3 regions of the Peribacillus sp. 05N428 genome follow, and region 2 is predicted to be linked to each of the others. Evidence: predicted binding sites of a transcription regulator. Region 2 holds the regulator's gene; each other region holds the start of a gene.
The links. The regulator LexA, encoded in region 2, represses DNA repair genes until DNA is damaged. The targets are predictions, from matches to a motif close to CGAACATATGTTCG.
Positions count from the first base shown of each region.

Region 1 (7,245 bases), on a different contig from region 2:
CATTTGTGACGTATTTCACGTAACACTTCATAAATGTCATAAAAAATTCATAAAAAATTTACCAAATGATATCTAAGTAAATATTAGTCTTTTTCCTTACCTTTTTCAAGTAACAAACCGAACTTTTTCGGGTTGAAATATAGCCGAAAAACATTACTTTTCACCCAGTTGCGACCATATTTATACGTTATGCTCAACATTGGCAAAGGGTAATTTCACCCAGATTTGAAAGCGGATACAAACCATCCATCACGAAAACGCACAAATATAGTCAAAACTTTCTCACTTTTCTAACTTTCTCCGTTTTTTAAAAGATCATCTATGTTAAAATAAGAGAATAAATTTCAGCAAACCTAGTATATCGGAGGGATAACGTTGGAAGTTAATGAAAAAGTTTATGATATTACAATCATTGGCGGAGGCCCGGTTGGATTATTCACTGCATTTTATGGAGGAATGAGACAGGCATCCGTAAAAATCATCGAGAGCCTGCCACAATTAGGCGGACAATTGTCGGCCCTTTATCCTGAGAAATACATCTATGATATCGCTGGTTTCCCCAAAGTGCGAGCTCAGGAGCTAGTGAATAATTTGAAAGAACAAATGGCAAAGTTCGAACAGGATGTCGTCCTGGAGCAAGCCGTTCAAGAAGTGGAAAAGCAAGCCGATGGAGTTTTCAAGTTAACGACTGATAAAGAAATCCATTACTCCAAAACGATTATCATCACAGCTGGAAATGGGGCTTTCCAACCCCGCCGCATCGAAATTGAAGATGCAAAAAAATACGAAAACGGCAACCTTCACTATTTCATCGATGACCTCAATCATTTTGCCGGCAAAAAAGTGGTGGTCTTCGGCGGTGGGGATTCAGCAGTGGACTGGGCCTTAATGCTGGAGCCGATTGCCGAGAAAGTGAGCATCATTCACAGAAGAGATAAGTTCCGTGCCCACGAACATAGTGTAGAAACACTTAAAAATTCAAAAGTGGAAATAAAGACTCCATACATACCTGCAGAGTTGATTGGTACAGACGGACGTATCCATACAATTGTCATCAAGGATACAAATGGTGACGATACAGAGACCATGGATGTAGATGCAGTCATCGTCAATTACGGCTTCGTTTCTTCTCTTGGTCCCATTAAGGAATGGGGACTTGATATCCAGAAGAACAGCATTTTGGTGAATTCCAGAATGGAAACGAATATCCCGGGAATTTATGCAGCAGGTGATATTGCAACCTATGATGGCAAAGTAAAATTGATTGCCAGTGGTTTTGGTGAGGCACCCACTGCCGTCAATCACGCCAAGCAATATATTGACCCAAAAGCAAAAGTTCAGCCGATGCACAGTTCTTCCATGTTTTAATTATATTACGCAAAAACCGGCTTTCATGGCCGGTTTTTTTGTCCCCAATCCGATGATTGTGGATAAGTTTTTTCAATTAGTTATCCACAGTGCTTACCCTTTTCATTCTATGGGTAAAGAGTAGTAGAAGCCATGAAAGGGGAATGCATCCATGAATATTTTAATTGCAGGGGCCAACGGAACGACCGGAAAGCAGATCATTGGGGAATTATCAAAAAATCCGCAAATGACCGTATACGGGATGATCAGGAAAGAGGAACAGGCTCAAACGATAAAAGAACTCGGCGGGCATCCAATCCTTGCAGATTTAGAGGGAAATGTGGATAAAGCAGTGGATAACATGGAAGCCATCATTTTTGCCGCCGGATCTGGACCTAAAACAGGGACGGATAAAACGACAGCTGTGGATAAGAATGGAGCCATTAAACTGGTTGATGCCGCCAAAAAGAAAGGGATCGAACGTTTTGTCATGTTAAGCTCTGTCGGTTCTGATGATCCGGAACAAGCCAAAGAAGAAATGCGCCATTATCTTGAAGCAAAACATGATGCCGATGAACATTTAAAAGCAAGCGGGCTGACATACACGATAGTCCGGCCGGTTGCTTTGACAAATGAACAAGCGATCGGAAAAATCTTTGCGGATGAGAAAGTCGATCATACTGATAAGTCCATTCCAAGAGCCGATGTCGCCTCCGTTCTTGCCCAATCTGTCACAGAGGAAAAAACGTTCAATAAAACATTCGAGATATTCAGCGGCACCCTCCCAATCAAGGAGGCCCTGAACAATATGTAAGCCAGCATGAAAAAGGGGCAGTTGTTAAATTCCCCCCTGGACTAGACAGTAGAAACATTCAAAGAAAAGCATGTTTGCCTACCGTTTTTTCTAAAAAACGTTGTAGTTGATTTCAGAAATCCAATAAGGTTTACAATAAAAAACGTAATGATAATCTAGTCTCGTGTTAGGATGAGACCATCCTGAATCCCTTTTGTCAAAACAAACTAAAGGAGGCACTTATTAAAGTGCCCCCTTTTTCCGAAGTATTGGAGTTTACTTAGCAGTTCTCCGGCGTGCCGGCGTTTTTTGCCGTTTTGAAGGAAGACCCGCAACCGCATGAAGCGATGGCATTTGGGTTTTCGATCGTAAAGCCTCCGTAATGGGAAACGCTGCCCCAACAGAAACTTAGTCGGTCACTGAACGATATATCACACTCGTATATTTTTTCGCACTTACGTATTTACCGTAACGTGTATTTTCTATTATTATAGCGGCTGGCTAACCGGTGTACAAGTCCGAAGAAGAAATTTATTCGATAACTTCCACGGCAATTATGTCGGCCATCTTTACTCTCTCCACTTCATCAGGTTCCGTTTTCAGGCGCACTTCCTTATATACAGGATCGACGTAATGTATGCGTCCAACTATTTCGTGATTAAAGCCGTCCACCCACTTCGTAATTTTCACCGCAAAATTATGTTCCATCGAATAGCAGATACGTTGGTCAAATTCCTCAAATTGAAACTCGTCTATAATGGGTTTTTGTTGACGGTAATAATCCGTATCTAAGTCACGCAGCATCTTCGTATATTCAGGAAGAAAGGCAGCCGGCGCCCACTTTAATTTTCCGCGGTCACGTAACGTCATAATACGTCAGTCCCTTCGTATGGATAACGATATTATAACACGAACACACGTTCTATAAACATACAAAAGAAAACCCCGAATTAATTCGAGGCTAAGCGTACTTCAAGAGCAAATGCTTCCCCAAGATTAGTGAGTACGAATGAATCGACATAAACATCATTTACCTGCTCACTTTTCACTTATCTGTGTATTATTAACTCTCCAATAAAAATAGGAATCAATTTCATCATTCGGAGGATTTCAAGTAAGTCTAAGGCTCTTTCAAAACGGAATATTTTAAAAAATTGTGGGGAAAATACGATAAACTTTCCGTTTTGGAGAAAAGAGGAACTTTAATGAAAGCCGACCGATCTCTATACAAAAACGAGAAGTCACTGCAAGGAATGCTATTCCATAGCTCAGACTTTAAAACGAGTGATTTCATGGCCAGCGAAAGACATTATCGGCTTTTCTATTTGGATACAATGATTGAGCTTCCCGTGGTGCAAGACCATATTATCCGCCCTTTGCTTCGCAACACGGACATCAGCGTACGCGAAGCAGTGTCCATTCTAGATTACAGCGAGACCGATCTACTTTTGGTTGCATCGCAGGCACTGGTCGCAGGGAAAACGGTAGTTCAAATCGACGGCGAAGCGAAACTATATTTGCTTGGAACCGAGCTTAACAAAGAACGTGCGGTAAACCTTCCGGTAAATGAACGAGTGCTGCGCGGTTCCAACCAAGCATTGATAGAGAACCTGGATACGAATCTCAACCTAATGCGAAAGTTGATCTCAACAACCGATATTGTCGTAAAGTCCTATCAGCTTGGCCGGAGGTCGAATACAAAAGTTGCCGTACTTTACCTAAGTTCTCTCGCGAACGAAGATGTCATAAAGGAGTTTAATCGCAGGATTTCGAACATTGACATCGATTATCTTGAAGCACCCGGTTTTCTCCAGGAGTTGATACAAGATAAAAAATTCTCGTTGTTTCCGAAAATACTCGTAACTGAAAGACCAGACCGGGTAAGATCATACTTGATGGATGGGAAAATCGCGATTTTGACCGACGGTTCGCCAGATTGCCTTATCGTTCCAGTTTCGTTTTGGGCTTTCTTTCAAACCCCAGACGATTATCAAATTGGTTGGCTATTCGGCAGCTCCTTACGGTTTCTTCGTATCGTCTGCTTTATTTTCACGATACTCTTACCAGGTGCTTACGTCGCCCTTGTTACATTCGACCCCCGTATTCTACCGTTCGAAATTGCACTTACGCTGCAAAGCTCTATGGAATACGTAGCGATGCCACCTGTACTCGAAGCAATAACGATGCTGCTCATACTCGAAATCTTGCGAGAAGCAACAGTTCGTCTCGCAAGTCCGATTGGCCAAACCATCGGCGTGGTCGGCGGTATCGTCATTGGTACCGTCGTCGTTGAGTCCAATTTGATATCCAATATGATGGTCGTCATTGTAGCACTAACGGGAGTTACTTCTTTTATTATCCCTTCTTATGAAATGAGCAACACGGCCCGTATACTGACGTACCCTTTTATATTTATTGCTTCGTTCCTCGGGTTGATAGGTTTGGAGCTAACATTTCTCTTAATGATCACGCATTTGGCTCGAACTAACACGATGGGGATTCCGTACTTTTACCCTGGGATTAGCGGCGGTACGATTAAAGATACGTTTTTCAGGGGACCAATCAGAAGCTTGAAAAAACGTCCGAAAGAAAGCTTGGCACAAGACGAGACAAGAATTAGAGATTCAAGGTGGCCGACAAAATGATACACTTAGAAAAGATTTCCACTAACCAGCTTTTTTGCCTCGTTGTTCTGACACAAGTGGGCGTTCATGTTTTGTCGATCCCTTACCTAGAATCCCGCCACTCGGGCTACGACTCGTGGATTTCCATATTGCTCGGGGGAGTAATCGCTCAAGCGGTCATAATGATCATCTATCAACTCGGAAAAAGATATGACGATCGAACGTTGCCCCAGTACATATTCACAATCATCGGAAAACCGTTAGGATCGGTCCTGAACTTATTGTTTGCAGCGTACTGCGTACAATCTAGCATTATGGTAGTTGTTTCTTATTCCGATGTCCTCAGCCGTTGGGTGTTATTTGAGACCCCCTGGTACGTGTTAATCGGAATATCTATTGCAATTGCAGCGTATATCGCTTCATCTACTCTCCGTTCAATCGCTACAATTACGCAGACGATCATGATTATGTATCTAATTTGCTTTGTGATTATATTTATTAGTGGAATGGGAAAAGGGGACTTGCGTCATTTACTGCCTATTGGTACGCATGGGTTGGGATCGATTTTTAAGGATACTCTGCCTGCCTTTTGGGCGTACGCAGGGTATGAACTTCTCTTGTACGTTTTTCCATTCGTAAAATGCCATAAAAAGAAGGATATCCTGATTTCAATGTCTCTCGCCAATGGATTTACGACCTTTTTTTACGTATTGATATCGATTATTGTGACGTACAACTTTAGCGAAGGTCAATTAAACTCCATTCCCGAACCGATGATATTTATTCTCCGAAAATTCACATGGCCTGTCGTTCAAAATCTCGATATTTTATTTATGACAATATGGCTGTCAGTTACATCGGTAACGGTTTATGTTTATTTATTTTTATCTGCCCGTTATCTGGCTTTCGTCGGAGGCAAAGAAATCCGCAACCACCCTCTTTTGGTATGGATTTTGGCAATTGTTTGCTTCGCAGTCGGATTATTGGTCAACGACCGGCAATGGTTGTTCCGATTTTCTAACTATCATAATATTGCTACCCTCATTATCATTGCCATTGTGCCGTCCATTTTGCTTATTGTTTCATTGGCTCGGAGAAAGGAAGCGAGAGGATGAAAAAAGTTACAATTGGAATTTTGATGTTGCTGCTGTTAACTGGTTGTTGGGATCAAATCCAGCTGCGACATATCCTGTTGGTGGATATCGCTAGTATTGATCTTGATGATAAGAGCGGGAACATCATCCTTGAGTATGTCGTCACACGTCTCAAAAGTGCGGGACAAGGAGGAGGGGAGTCGAATTCGGAGATTACTGAACTTAAAGGACCCAGTATAGCCGAAGCAGTCGGTCAAAGCGAATACACAGGCCAGGCTCCTTTTTTAGGAGTGAACACGAGAATGTATGTGATTAGCAAGAGTTTCGCTTCTCATGATCCTGTTCCAAAGCTAACTTTTTTATTACAGGCCCCCTATTCGGCGATTAACTCTCCCGTAGTCGTATTTGACGGGAATATATCTAAGGTTTTAAAAACCAATTTAAAAAATAATAAAGAATTTACCAATCAGCTGTCCGAGTTTGTTTCGTCTTTGGAAGAGAACGGAATAATGTCTAACGTTTCTATGATGCGTTTTATTCAATCTAAAGGAGTAATATTGGAAGATGTCGCTCTGCCGCTGTTGAAACAATCAAATTCGGACATAGTTTTAAAAGGCGCCCAATTATTCCGTCAAGGTATGAATACTGGTGAGGAACTCGAAAAGGAACAAGTTAGAATGGTAATGTTACTGTTAGGGAGGGACCGAGGAAGGCAAAGGTTGACTGGACAAATGTCAGAAAACAGCGATGGACCGGGTAGTAATTACGCTGTGTACGTCAAGAATGTGAATTCAAATATCACAGTCCTCCCTGAAACGAACGGATTGCCAAAAGTCAATATCGGAGTCCGATTGAAAATTAATTCAATTGAATCCGGCGAGTCAGTTCAAACGCTTAACACTGTTAGTGTTAACAAGATAGAAAAAGAACTGGGCAAACATCTGGAGGAACAGGCGATAGAGACAATCAAGACTTTACAAAAAGCTAATTGTGATCTTCTGGGAATTGGAATGCACTTAAAGGCTTACCATCCAAACCGTTGGAAAACTTTAAATTGGAGTAAAGACTATCCACGATTATCAATTAAACCGAATATCGACGTAGAGATCATAAACCAGGATATCGAATAGTTCGATGGGCGCGTACTCTAATAGGGTATGCGTCATTTAAACTATTCTTATCATTCTTTCGATGAGTAAGTGATTTAAACATTAATCTCGAAACTCTGCATAATGGCGCTGATTAGGCTCGTTAAGCTAATCCCCAAACCGTCTTACTTACTGAAACTCTTTTCATAGAGTTTTCATATGGTCTTTTAGAATTTATAGTTAAATCAAAATCCATCACTAATCTCCTTTATACATTTGGCCTCATTTTCTTTCCCTCC
Region 1 is NZ_JBFTMS010000007.1:138,125-145,369, reverse strand. It holds gene AC1DIV_RS09610 (NAD(P)/FAD-dependent oxidoreductase) at 376-1,368, shown strand; gene AC1DIV_RS09605 (SDR family oxidoreductase) at 1,520-2,161, shown strand; partial or broken gene AC1DIV_RS09600 (iron-sulfur cluster assembly accessory protein) at 2,421-2,519, opposite strand; gene AC1DIV_RS09595 (YolD-like family protein) at 2,672-3,010, opposite strand; gene AC1DIV_RS09590 (spore germination protein) at 3,346-4,785, shown strand; gene AC1DIV_RS09585 (GerAB/ArcD/ProY family transporter) at 4,782-5,879, shown strand; gene AC1DIV_RS09580 (Ger(x)C family spore germination protein) at 5,876-6,988, shown strand.
Region 1: a site for LexA is predicted at 3,051-3,064, ahead of AC1DIV_RS09595 (YolD-like family protein). Genes of this name have one in related genera too.

Region 2 (7,245 bases):
AGATGGCCAAGAGGACTTACATTGACTATGAGCAATATAAGATTCCTTTGCGAATCGATAAGGCTTATTTATTTGCTGAATGTGTAGGGTTCTCGATTGACGATATCATTTTTTTTGACCCTGACCTACACTTCAAATGTAGTTGAAAGTTCAATTGTACCAAGCATTTCCTCAACAGATTGGCCATTTGAATCCATAAAATCCTGACTTCCATAGGACAAGATTCAAGTAACGATGGAAAGAAGGGGAACAAAGAGGAAAGGGAAATTAATTCTTTTGAAGTTGCATAGGAGCTGCTGACATTAGAACATTTGTAAAATACCTGTATGTAGTAAAAGGTGTACAAATCCAAACTTCTTGTGAAAATATACGATTGATACAGTGATTCCAAAAATGTCAGCCAATTGCTGTGAAAGAAAATTATTTACTTAATGTATAGGGCGGACTTCTAAACACCATGAATAGGAGCAAATGGACAATGGCAAATTCGAAGGAAAAGTTAATCTGGATGAACAAGCCCTTATCCTTTGCAGGATAAGGGCTTGTACTCTATTTTCGTGAATTGGCAGCATGTTTTCCTCTCAAAGCACGTCTTCATAAAATGAAAAAGACCCCATACCTAAATGAATGGAAGGCAAATCTTCATACTTTTTCTCCATTATCAATAAAACTTCTTCTAGTTTTTTTCTCCCATCTTTATGAAGATAGCAGGTAATGGTATGCAAAAGTACAATTATATATTAATGAAGGCTAAAGAAGGCTATGGAAGGAGGGCATTGATAATTGGATGAGTTCAAAAAAATTCCAGATGATATTGGAGGAGATAACCCTTGAAAAGGAATGTAATCAATTATGTCGTTTTTCTTGTCCTCATTCTAACTCTATTAATTATGGCAAAGCCAGACATTTCCTCAGCAGGAAAATTGAAACCGCCCTCCGAAACTTTCAGTCCAGGGGATTGGTTTCTTGGAGGTATTCCTCCCAATCTTGATACAAACAAACCACCAATCGTGTTTGTACAAGGGAAAAACGGCAGTTCAACCAGCTGGTATGGTGAAACGGAATATCATGGCGTCAATGATATGTATACCAAAGCGTATGAAGCAGGCTACCAAACGGTTTTTGTTCAGCTTCATGATTCAGCTGGAAATGGATCAGTGAGCCAATATGCCAATGGAAGGCTATTAGCTCAAATGCTTTCAGAAATCAGTAACCATTTCGGGGGCGAAAAAGTAAATATTATAGCTCACAGCAAAGGGGGCCCAGACACCCAAGCGGCTCTAGTCCACTATGGAGCACACCAATATGTTGGAAGGGTGATCACTTTAGCTTCCCCACATCATGGTTCTCACCTAGCTGATTTGGCTTATAGCTGGTATGCGGGCTGGCTTGGTTCCTTATTAGGTCAAAAAGATGAGGGAACTTATTCTTTACAAGTTGGTAAAATGGCTGAATTTCGTTCTGTCACGGATAACCATGTTAACTCTCGTAAAAACTTGTATTTCACTGTGGCAGGTATGAACAGAGGCCCGGTACTATCAGCCTTATCAATGGGGGGACAATATTTATCATCATATGGGGAAAATGATGGACTGGTGAATGTATGGAGTACAAAAATACCCTATGCAACACATTTATTTACGGATCCCAACTTTGATCACGACAATATTCGAGTTGGCTCAGCTGTATTTTCAAGAATTGAACCCTATTTAAAAAGCACATCCACCACTGGGATTCCTGCATATCATGTCAATTATAAAGAACGAGTTGAAGATGATGTCATTACAACCGCACTCGCTCAAACCGTTCTGGGTGATGTCCTGAAACAAAATGTCTGGGTCGAACAAAGCTTCCATGTAAATGAAGCGGCCCCAGGTAATATAAGCATATATACAGCCTCAAATGATGTCGAGGTTGAATTGATTTCTCCATCCAATAAAAAGTATTCACCTTCCTTAAAGGTCCATTCAGCCAAAAATGAAACTTCCTTTTTTAATGGTGCAACCATCCAATCATTCTACAGAAATAACCTTGAAATTGGTGACTGGAAAGTACGAATGAAGACTAAATCGCCAAAAGACGCCTTCCTGTTCACAGCCCAATTTAACGAAAAGAATCCCATTACATTAAGTATGGCCGGTAAAGTTAAGCAAAAAGATGCAAAATTTTTAATAAAGAATCCAATGAATGATAAAAAAAGACCAATCAGTACAACATTTTTGGTTCATCTGATAGATGAAACCGGTAATGAAATTAGTGAAAAAAACTCAATTAAGGCAATGGATACTGAAAATTTTACTGGCACCCTTCCAGAAGTACCTAAGTCAGGTGTTTATAATGTAACAATAGATGTTAAGGAAAAAAATGTGGATGGTACCGAAAGAACCCGGACGCTGATTCGTTCGGTCTATATTGAGAAATAGCGAAATGCCTTCTCTTAGTTGAGGAGGCATTTTTTTGATGAAATATGAGGTAGGTGCGAAATGGTACGGGTAACTAGGGAGATGGTAATTCCGCCAATGTAAACAGCCGTACTCCTATATAAAAGTATTAATTCAACGGGTGTTAGGTGGATATATTTAGGAGTGAGTTCCCTGGAAATAAAGATTTATGCTTGGTAATGAAAGATCTAATGAGCAAGGAAACATTCATTAAGCAAATTGCTCCTTATGGCCAGAAAATTAAACAGGACATATTGGTGGAATGACTTGGTCGATCTAACCTTATTAAAGTGAACCAAAGGTTAAAAGTGAAATTAATTGTAAAGGGGGGATTTTAAACCCTCTTTTTTTTATTTCAATGAGCTTTCTTCCAAAGTACATATTACCAGAAAGGCGATGGTCTAACTTTCATCCGTTATAAAGGATGTTTAATTTCCCATGAAACTAGATTCTATTAAAAAATATTTCAATATCTACTCTTCCAAATGCATATTGAGAGAATTCTGGACATAAATTAAACAAACAAAAAAAGCGCGGGAAGCGCTTTTAGTGTATTTGTCTATATAAGCCTATTACTTTTCCAAGTATCGAAACATCTCGTAAAATAATTGGTTCCATATTTGAGTTCTCAGGCTGAAGCCTTATGTAATCCGGTTCCTTAAAGAATCGTTTTACAGTGGCTTCATCATCTTCCGTCATCGCCACGACGATATCTCCATTATTGGCACTGCTTTGTTGTTTCACGATGACATAATCTCCATCATGAATTCCTGCTTCAATCATACTTTCACCCATGATTTCCAGCATGAATACATGGTCATCATGTGGAACCATGCTTTCGGGAAGCGGAAAGTATTCTTCAATGTTCTCAATAGCTGTTATCGGCATGCCCGCTGTTACTTTTCCAAGTAACGGCACGTTCACGACATTGGCTTTGGGAATATTGTTCGCTTCCTCCAAATTCATTATTTCAATGGCCCTTGGCTTGGTTGGGTCACGTCTAATAAGGCCTTTACTTTCCAGGCGGGATAAATGTCCGTGTACTGTTGAACTTGATGCAAGTCCCACTGCTTCGCCAATCTCCCGTACGGAAGGCGGATACCCTTTTTGGCGAACCTCTTCTTTAATGAAATCAAGAATATCTTGCTGCCGTTTTGATAGTTTTGTCATTTGTGCACCTCTTCCCCAATGTTCTTTGCTACATTATAGCATGGCCCCCATCTCTATACAAACATAAGTTCGAATTTTGTTGTTGACTGAAACAAACGTTCGTATTATAATTTGATCATAACATACGAACGAACATTCGCTTTGGAGGGATTATTATGAAAAAATTATACAAAAATTATATTTATACGATTCTATTAGCGGGATCAGTATTCATCTTTTCAATTTTATTCTCTTGTACATTGAACAATGATCAAAAAAAGGATTTCCTTTCTATAGAAGTAAGCGAAGGTGACACCCTATGGGGAATTGCCGAAGAATATGAAGAAACAAATTTGACAAAAAAAGAATTCATTGGTTGGATAGAAGAGAATAATGGAGTCAGTGCGGATTCGATAAAACCTGGACAAATCATTGTCATACCGGTTAAAGGGGAAGAACTTGTCCAGAATTTGGCCAGTGAGCAGTAAGTAGTAAAGGTAGGGTATTATGAAGGCGGTAATCTATTGTAGGGTCAGCACCGAAAAAGAGTCACAGGAAACATCATTGGCAAGGCAGGAAGATGAATTAGTCAAATTGGCTGAAAAGATGGATGTGGAAGTTGTCTCCATTATAAAAGAACAGGCAAGTGGTTATGAGTTGAATCGGGATGGCATTTTTGACATGCTCGAACTATTTAAAACCAAAGAAGCTGAAGTCCTTTTAATCCAGGACGAAACAAGACTGGGAAGAGGGAATGCCAAAATAGCCCTTTTCCATGTCATCCTTAAAGAAGATGTGAAAATTTATACGCTCTCACACGATGGGGAGCTGGAGTTATCGGATTCGGATGCCATGGTCATCCAGATAGTGGGCATTGTAGAAGAATATCAAAGGAAACTACATAATCTTAAAATAAAGCGCGGAATGATGAGAGCCGTTGAAAAAGGGTACCGTCCTCAAAAAAATCTTCACAACCAAAGGAATTCCACTGGAAGGGACCGTATGGAGATTCCTATTGAAGAAATTATTAAACTGCGTGCCAATGGGTTGACATTCTCAGAAATCGCAGCCACATTAAGGGGCTTTGGATACAATGTATCTAAGGCTACTGTGAACAGGCGTTTTCTCGAACATCAAATGAATACAAAGGAAAGTAAATCATAGAACTTGTAATTTCGCTTTTTTTTTAATACCATGACAATATCCGCAGATTATGAAGGAGCGAAATTATGTTATCAAAAGAAAAAATAGCCCGTATAAATGTACTTTCTAAAAAGGCAAAGGCTGAAGGCTTGACGGAAGTTGAAGCGAAAGAGCAAACCCAATTGAGAAGTGAATATTTGGAAACATTCAGAAAATCCATGTCCGACACGTTGGAGCATGTGAAAGTCGTGGATCCAGAGGGTAATGACGTCACTCCTCAAAAGATAAAAAATATAAAAGAAAAACGAAATTTACATTAATGCTTGGATTCCTCTGATGGAACATTCCATTTGAGGATTCTTTGGCATTTTGGAGTAAAAAGAGAGTGCATTCATGTATGTATTCTCCTATTTAGTTTAATCTAAATAGGGGCTTCTCTTATTTCTAGAAAATTTTAATATTGAGGCAGTAAATAGTGATTTTAGTTGTGATATTATGCTTGTCACTATAATATAAAGAGGTACATTACAGGAAGGGATGTTTTTACAATATGTTAGATAAATTAGATGCACTTTCTATCAATACGATTCGTACATTATCAATTGATGCAATTGAAAAGGCTAATTCCGGCCATCCAGGTATGCCAATGGGGGCAGCGCCAATGGCGTATAAACTATGGACCGAATATATGAACCATAACCCGAAAAATCCAGATTGGTTTAATAGAGATCGCTTTGTTCTTTCAGCTGGACATGGTTCTATGCTGTTATACAGCCTTCTTCATTTATCGGGCTATGGCTTATCTATCGATGATTTGAAAAGCTTCCGTCAATGGGGCAGTAAAACTCCAGGACATCCTGAATTCGGACATACGGCTGGTGTAGATGCAACTACCGGGCCGCTTGGACAAGGTATTGCAATGGCAGTCGGAATGGCAATGGCTGAACGTCACTTGGCTGAAAGCTATAACCGCGATTCTTATAATGTGGTCGATCATTATACATATAGCATTTGTGGAGATGGAGATTTAATGGAAGGTGTTTCTGCAGAAGCCGCTTCATTAGCTGGACATCTACAACTGGGAAGACTTGTTGTTTTATATGATTCTAATGATATTTCCCTTGACGGCGACTTAAGTCAATCATTTAGTGAAAGCGTAGCAGACCGGTTCAAATCTTATGGATGGCAATATATCCGCGTTGAGGATGGCAATGATCTTCAGGAAATTGCTAAAGCGATTGAAGAAGCGAAAACCGACGATGCACGCCCAACATTAATCGAAGTGAAAACGGTTATTGGTTACGGTTCACCAAACCGTTCAGGTAAATCTGCCGTTCACGGCGCTCCGCTTGGTGCAGATGAGCTTAAATTGACAAAAGAAGCATATAAATGGACATTCGAAGAGGACTTCCATGTACCTGAAGAAGTGTATTCACATTTCAATGAAGCTGTTGTTGATGCAGGTGCTCAAAAAGAAGAAGCTTGGAATGAATTGTTCAAAAATTACAAAGAAGCACATCCTGAGTTAGCACAGCAATTGGAGCTTGCCATCAAAGGTGAACTGCCTGCTGATTGGGATCAGGAAATTCCAGTCTATGAAGAAGGTAAAACATTAGCTTCCCGTGCTTCAAGTGGGGAAGTACTGAATGCGATCGCCAAAAAGGTCCCTAGCTTCATTGGGGGTTCTGCGGATTTAGCCGGATCTAATAATACTGCCATCAAAGGTGAGACAGATCTATTACCTGGTAATTACAGCGGCCGTAATATATGGTTCGGTGTACGTGAATTCGCTATGGGTGCGGCTTTAAATGGAATGGCACTTCATGGTGGCTTAAAAGTATACGGAGGAACATTCTTCGTATTCTCTGATTATCTACGTCCTGCCATAAGAATGGCAGCACTAATGGGACTGCCTGTAAACTATGTATTCACTCATGACAGCATTGCTGTAGGGGAAGACGGACCGACTCATGAGCCAATCGAACAATTAGCATCATTGCGCGCTATGCCTAACCTAGGGGTAATCCGTCCAGCTGATGGCAATGAAACGGCAGCAGCCTGGAAAGTGGCTATGGAGTCTACAAATAAACCAACTGCTCTTGTTCTGACTCGTCAAGGATTGCCAACAATAAAGGGCACTTCCGAAACTGCGTATGAAGGTGTTTCAAAAGGTGCTTACATCATCTCTGCTTCTAAGAAAGAAGTAGCCGATGCATTACTTCTTGCGACTGGTTCCGAAGTGAACTTGGCTGTGGAAGCACAGAATGCTTTAGCGAACGAAGGAATTGATGTTGCGGTAATCAGCATGCCATCATGGGATCGATTTGAAACTCAATCAAAAGAATATAAACAAAGCGTAATCAATCCGGCAGTGAAAAAACGTTTAGCTATCGAAGTGGCTTCACCGTTTGGCTGGGATCGTTATGCAGGTGATGAGGGTGAAATATTGGCCATCAATCATTTTGGAGCTTCTGCACCAGGCGGTAAAATCATGGAGGAATTCGGTTTCACT
Region 2 is NZ_JBFTMS010000014.1:61,353-68,597, reverse strand. It holds gene AC1DIV_RS14850 (helix-turn-helix transcriptional regulator) at 1-146, shown strand, start outside; gene AC1DIV_RS14845 (esterase/lipase family protein) at 891-2,423, shown strand; gene lexA (transcriptional repressor LexA) at 2,988-3,611, opposite strand; gene yneA (cell division suppressor protein YneA) at 3,767-4,078, shown strand; gene AC1DIV_RS14830 (YneB family resolvase-like protein) at 4,098-4,754, shown strand; gene AC1DIV_RS14825 (DUF896 domain-containing protein) at 4,820-5,053, shown strand; gene tkt (transketolase) at 5,284-7,245, shown strand, end outside.

Region 3 (7,245 bases), on a different contig from region 2:
TTCAGCTGCAATTGGGCAGCCAGGTACGAAAGGGCCACATCATGATTCGCTGCATATTTCACCTGTTCCTCTGCAGGCAGATCGGACGGATCGTTCATATAATACACATCGGAAACGTTAGGCAATACGTCCCTTACCCGTTTCAAATAGGATGAAGGTAAAAGCGCCTTCCCTTCCTCATCGGCAAGCGGATATGATAAATAAAGGGCCTCGGCAGGCGTAGTGAATGCTTTGTACGCTGTGAACTCCTCATCCAGCAGGCGCACTTTCGAACTTGGGGCAACATCAAGTCCACCAGCCAGCAGCACATCACGATCACTATCTGAAAATATCCCGTCAGATACAGCTTTTCCCGGCAGAACCCCTTCGTTCAAACCGATAACAAAAGCTGTCTTCACATCATCCAGGCGGGATAAATCTAGATTAGCGACTAATACTTGGTCAATTGCCGGCGGTACCAAAGAAAATTCAAGAGACTCCAGACCAGCTTCAATGATTACCGCAAACTGTTTCATGGAAAGCTCTTCCCCGCTCAGCAGTTCAACGAATTGGTCCAATAGGTCGACAACCGCATTCCATGTTTGCTCATGCTCTCTTGCCGATACCAAATCACCTGCTTCTTCTGCCTCCAGTTTCAGCTTTTCCAATTTTTCCGGTATATGCAATTCTTCAAGATATAGATAAAGGGCTTCACACAATTCCCTGCCATTAGCAGCCTTTTTAGCCCGTTTTGATAGCTTCAAGATGGGCTCGGTAAATAATTGCTTCATTTCATTCAACTCTTGCTCAAGCATCATTTCCTTATCCGTTTGGTTCCGGTCCTCGAGTTCCAGACCGCGGAATCGCCGGTAGGTCCAACGATCTTTGGACGTCCACCCGCTTCCTTTAATGCCGCGTGCCAGCACATAGTTTTCCAGCTTATCTACCTGTTCACGCATCCGATCGTGGTTTTTTTGCAGCGGAAATAGAAGCTCTGTCTTGATTGCACGAAATACCGGTTCATAACGCCAATAGCCATTGATGATCTCCAAAGTCGAACGAATCAGTTCAATCAGAGGATGATTCAGCATCGTCCGCTTGGAATCGACGAACAAGGGAATTTGATAATCCCGAAAAACGGTTTGTAAAATATCTGCGTATGCTTCCCCGTTACGGACTAAAATCGCAATATCACGGAAACGGTGCTGTCTCTGTCTGACCAGCGACAAGATATCCCGGGCAACTCCTTCAATCTCAGCTCTGCGGTTAACTGCCTGGGCGATCGTTACATCAGGTGACTGCTCAAACGTTCGTGCAGGACGAATGGAAAAATAAGTTTCCAGATGATTCAGCCCCGGACTCTTTCCAAACCTTTCCGATCTTTTTAAGATTCGATCTTCTGAAATCGGTATGCCATTCCTCAATCCAGCCTGATATAGGTGATGATAAAGGTTTCCCGTTTGCCTGAACAATTGCAAATCATCCGGAGCATATTGCCTGTAGGGCTGATCTAACGTCAGCGAGATCGTTACACTCCTGCACAGCTTCATCATTTCTTCAACAATCAATAATTCCTGTGGAGTCAAGCTATAAAAACCATCGATATATATATCCGCATTCCTTATATATGAAGACTCTGACATTTTTTCGATCAGCAAAGTGAAATAATCTTCGGAGTCTAAATATTTATTGACCATTTCATCCTCAAAAGCCTGATAGACCAATTCAAGATCATGCAGTTTATCCTGAATGCCGCTGCCGGCCTGTGAGGTTTCAGCCAAATAGTTTTGAATGTCATCAGGTTGGATGCAATACTGCTTGAACTCAGCCAGCATTAGCTCCATCTGTGCAATGAACCCCTGCTTATCAGCAGATCGACTGAACATCTTTAACTCTTCCTTTTTATCATCCATGATCTTCCGTATCAGCATATTAACGCCAACACTGTCCAGATGCAGCCGGCTCATCCCCCCGGTTTCCTGAAGAACGCGCCAAGCAAGCCTGCTAAAACTGAAAACCTGTGTCCGGATCATTCCGGCAAGGCCTGGTGTTTTAATTAATTTATATTCAGATAGAAACGTCATCTGATCAGGAACGAGGTAGATAATTGGATTTCCTTCGGGATCTTCTGCCAATTTAGAGCGGATTTCGTCCAATATATTCGAAGTTTTCCCTGTACCCGATCTTCCCAGTAAAAAACGGAGTGACATCTCTTTTCCCCCTTACAACATAATATCTAGATCCATCATACCAGAAATACTTTCGTCTTTATGACTAGGTTTCTGTTTCCAATTAGATTTACCTTCTATTATTTTACCGTTTCCCTTAAAAAAACACCAACCGTACGTTCGCGTTTTCCCCAAAAGAAAAAGCCCGCATCATACTCGGGCTTCACAATCACTCACCTGTAAACTTAAAATTGAAATCATTGACCGGCCAATATCGAACATCCACTTTACCGACAACATTTTCTACCGGTATATAACCAAAGTGACGGCTGTCAGCACTTTCAAGACGATTATCACCCATGACAAAAAGCTTGCCCTCCGGAACTTTGGTCATATCCGTCAATTCTTTTAATGTAAAATCACCTGTAAAATCCTGTCCTGGGAAACCTTCCTTGAATTTCTCAAGATAAGGCTCATCCACTTTCTCACCATTTACGTATAGCCAATCATCTTTATAACGAATACGGTCACCTGCAACCCCTATAACCCGCTTAACATAATCTTCTTGTGAATTCGCATGAAAAACAATAATGTCAAAACGGTTGATATCATGAATCTGGTAATTGATTTTATTCACGACAAGTTTATTTCCATCTTCAAGGGTCGGCTGCATCGACTTTCCTTCAACATCATAGCTTGAAAAGAGAAATGTACGGATTAAGATGTAAATAACAAAAGCTATCATCGCTGGTTTTATCCAATCGGATAAAGAATTCTTGTTTGTTTTTTCCATCTAGTTCAACCCCTACTGCATTTATATATTAATTTATTGCCCTTCTTCTCTCTTCATGCTTTTATTTAACCGGACTTCCAGTCTTTTCCCCACATACCATAGGATAAAGATGACGATTCCGATAATGATCGTTCGCACAGGTTTATGAATCAATGATACTAAATCGTAACCTACGAAACTGATCGTAAAAATCATCACCGCCTTCCCTCCAACTACTGCAAGTCCATATTGCAGGGTACTGACTTTTGATAGCCCTGCAACGATATTAACGATAGCCGAAGGTGTAAAAGGGAAGCAGAGCAATATGAACAAAGGCCCGAATCCATGGCTCTCAACCCAAACCATCAACCTCTGCACCTGTTTATGCTTTTGCAAAAATCGGAAAAACCTCATTTGACCATATCTTCTAATAATCCAAAAGATCAAAAAGGACCCCGCTACCGCACCAATCCAAGAAAATAAAAACCCCCACCAGAGACCAAATGCCGTTGCATTGGCAAGCACGAACACCACTAAGGGCAAAAAAGGCAAAAAAGCTTCCAGCATCGGCAGTAAGATCCCGGGAATTGGACCGAATGAGCGATATTGCTGAATAAGTGCCGATATATGATCAAGTGTAAACCACTCACGTATAGTATCCAAATCCATAATTATCTCCCTCGACATGCTGCCATCAAAGCAGCATAAACTTATTAAAAACCGTTTATTTTAGATATATCACTTTCCCCCGAAATTGCAAGAATTATTATCCATATATCTTCATACTTTCCCTATCTCCGGAAAACATAATCTTATTAACGAATATTTCTAGATTTATCAAAACTGCTTGCATAACCACTGAAAATACATTAGGATAAAAACGGAACAAATGTTCTTATTTTTACGGAAGATACATATTAGTATTAAAAACGCGCTATTTAGAAAGGGGCGGTCATGATGACCCGCATTCCAGAAGGTGACCGAAATATGATTGAAAAAGCCATCTACCTCCCTATGGTTATTACAGTCTTAAACCGGGATCTCAAGGTCATCGAAATTAGTCCGTTTAAATTAAAAAGGCCCTATTCGGAGCTAGTCGAACATATTTTAAAAGTGGTTCAAGACGAACTTGCCGAGGTACGGCGCTATTTGCGCAAAGAGAATATTAAGGTTAGTGAAATCAAACGCGATGAATCCTTCACGATGTATTGTTTTTTATATAAAGGATACGAGGAACATCATAATTATTTCAATCCCCGCCTTCGCAACAAAACCGAAGACTTGTTATGTTATTACTTTTTCGAAAAAAAACCCTCAAGGGATTAACGGGTTACAACGGAGCCTTCCGGAAGGATACAAATTCCCTTGGACGTAAAAAGGATGACCATAAAAAAGCACCGCATCTCTCCTGGCATAAAGGTAAGGGAGTCTTTCATGATCAAGATCGATTAGACTCACTTACCTCCATTCCCCTGTTTGAATATTCCATAACATCATAATTTAATTGGCTAGTTCAAACCATGGAGTCATCTCCGTGAAAGATTACTTTTCGATCAAGGCATAACCTATGTAATCAAGTGCATACTGAATATCCTAACAATTTTAGTTTTAAGATTCCTTAAATGAAAGTTAATTACATGCTCCATGACAAAGGTTGGAGTGGCACCCGTTATGATCGACTCATCATATTGAAGAAAAGGATAGGAAAACAGTCAGCTTCGACAAATCGATGTAAAAGTAACCAATATCATGATCCGCCGCAGAATGTAACACGTATCCCATGATTTGCCCTGATCGATTGCCATCAACCAATCCCTGCATCGAATGAATGGAAATTCCTTTAGGACGATGGGACGCTTAAAAAGCCCATGCTATTGGATCAAGCTCTATCATGTCGGATGAAATGTCTGCCATGGATTTCAGATTTCAGATAGATAATATCTTCTTCTGAAAATACCTTTTACATTTAACTGCGTTACTTCAAGTTCCCTAGTTATGGCATCCTTCATTAAAAGTTTGCTGTATGCATAGCATCGCCTTCGTTCTTGATGATTAAACGGCAGAAAGTCGAAGCTGCCTGGTATGGTATACTATCCTCTTCCCTATTATAGGAACCGAGGACTGCCATAGCCGCTTCTCCTCTTCTTGTTACACAAGCCGTTTGCACTTACTGCTTACTGAATTAAGGCAACAGTTTCGACGAAAATGTCCTTAACGATTAAAAGGCTGGCCCGTTTGTTCATTATTAAGCGACATTTTAATTTCCATTCATCTATTATAACTATACGTCTAAACTATCATTTTAGTGTCAGTACAACGTTATTGAGAAAGATGTTAATTGCATATCCATAACTAGTATTATCTACTAGTAACACCCCCTTTATATTAAACGTATAAAGCAAAAAGAACTTCCAGAAAAACAAAACCATTTGTGAAATACTGAACAAAAGATACATCATCGGTGTCTTTCATATTATGTATTAAGGAGCCAATCATTAAGGAAACTTATACCCATCCCTAATTTCTTATGATAACCATGCAATGTTTTATTTGCATGGTTTAATTTGTAGCCAAAAGGGTTCCTATCTAAATTTTAAAACAAAGTTGGTTGGAACAAAAGGTGCAAACGCGCCGAGGAGGCTCTCGGACCGCCCGCGGAAAGCGAGTGCCTGGGGGGGGTAATCAACGTTTAAATTGTACAAATCCTAAAAAAACAGTAACAATCTCTTTAACAAAATATTTTGTTGGTAATACTAACTTTCTACGCAGCCTGCTCCTTTAATATATGCCAACTTCACACTCTTTTCTGAGAGGAATAGATTTTTTAGTGATTGACTCTTTAAAATAATGGTTTTCATTTTAATTCAAGAGATTAATCATAAATACCCAGGATCATTTTCCCTAAACATAAGCCTAGACGATATTTCCCTTTTTTTACCACAAATAAAAATCGTGTCCATATTCCCATATTCCCATTTTTCCGGTTACACATGGTAAATTATTAACCGGAGGGGAAAAATGAAGAAAATAAATATTCTACTGGTGGCTGTTCTTGTTTTATCTTTATTCACTGGACTTAAAACAACTGAGGCAGCCTCAAATGTAAAGGTACATTTTATCAACGTTGGACAAGGAGATTCAATCCTGATACAAACCGGTAATGAAAACGTTTTAATCGATGGCGGCGGTAAAGGAAAGGGCGACGAGGTTGTTGCCTACCTAAAAAAACAAAAGGTAAAAACACTTACTGCATTAGTTTCCACTCACCCAGATGCGGATCATGTTGGCGGTCTTGCTCATGTGATTAAATCGATTAATGTAAAATCTGTGTATGCCCCTAAAGTTTCACATACTACCCAGGCATACAAAGACTTTTTAACGACTGTTAAGAAGAAGACGCTTACAATAAAAAAAGCGAAGACGGGAGTGGAAATCAACACTAAAGCAAAGGATAATTCCCTTAAATTCATTGCACCTGTTAAGGACTATGCTAAGTCTGACTTAAATAATTGGAGTGCTGTCCTGTTGCTTAAACACGGCAAAAAAACATTCTTGTTTACAGGTGATGCCGAAGAAAAAGCAGAGAAAGATATGCTGGTTAAAAAACTGGTACCAAGTGTGGATTTACTTAAAGTAGGCCATCATGGTGCAAAAACATCGACAAGTTCAGCTTTCATTAACAAAACAAAACCGAAATATGCTGTAATCAGTGTAGGGAAAAATGGCTATGGGCACCCTACTTCCACTGTTATAAAACGGTTGAATTCAGTGAAAGCCAAAACTTATCGCACAGATAAATCAGGTAACATTATTTTTACTTCTACAGGTCAGAAAATTACTGTAAAGACGGTGAAATAATTGGTACAAGGAATTATTGATCGCTTCGAAGGAAAGATCGCTGTCGTTGAAATCGATGGTGGTGACATGAAGGATTTCCCTAAAAGTGCTCTTCCCAAGGGAGCAAAAGTAGGAGATATGCTGATTATCGATGGTGATACCATCACCATTTCCAAAGAAGGAACTGAAAAATTAAGAAAAGAAATTGACGATTTAATGGATGAATTATTCGAAGATTGATTCCAGGGCCCTTCTTTAATAAGAAGGGCTTGCTTTAAATTTGAATATTCCCGTTTGCATTCTCCTCTGATTTTTCCCCTGAACCCCCTCTTATCGCGGTATATACTTTGAGATTACCTCTGAAGCCTTGACTCCATTAGCATCAGTGAACAGATAAAAGGATTTCCTCTTTGTTTCCTCAATCCTCTGGATCAATTTCGTTTTTAAAAAAGAGGTCCGGTGCAGCTGGTTTTCGAAAGAGCTGCATGA
Region 3 is NZ_JBFTMS010000022.1:16,588-23,832, reverse strand. It holds gene addB (helicase-exonuclease AddAB subunit AddB) at 1-2,189, opposite strand, end outside; gene lepB (signal peptidase I) at 2,377-2,940, opposite strand; gene AC1DIV_RS18845 (TVP38/TMEM64 family protein) at 2,974-3,588, opposite strand; gene AC1DIV_RS18840 (YhjD family protein) at 3,877-4,245, shown strand; gene AC1DIV_RS18835 (ComEC/Rec2 family competence protein) at 5,938-6,777, shown strand; gene AC1DIV_RS18830 (DUF3006 domain-containing protein) at 6,778-6,996, shown strand; gene AC1DIV_RS18825 (competence protein ComK) at 7,087-7,245, opposite strand, start outside.
Region 3: a site for LexA is predicted at 3,802-3,815, ahead of AC1DIV_RS18840 (YhjD family protein). Genes of this name have one in related genera too.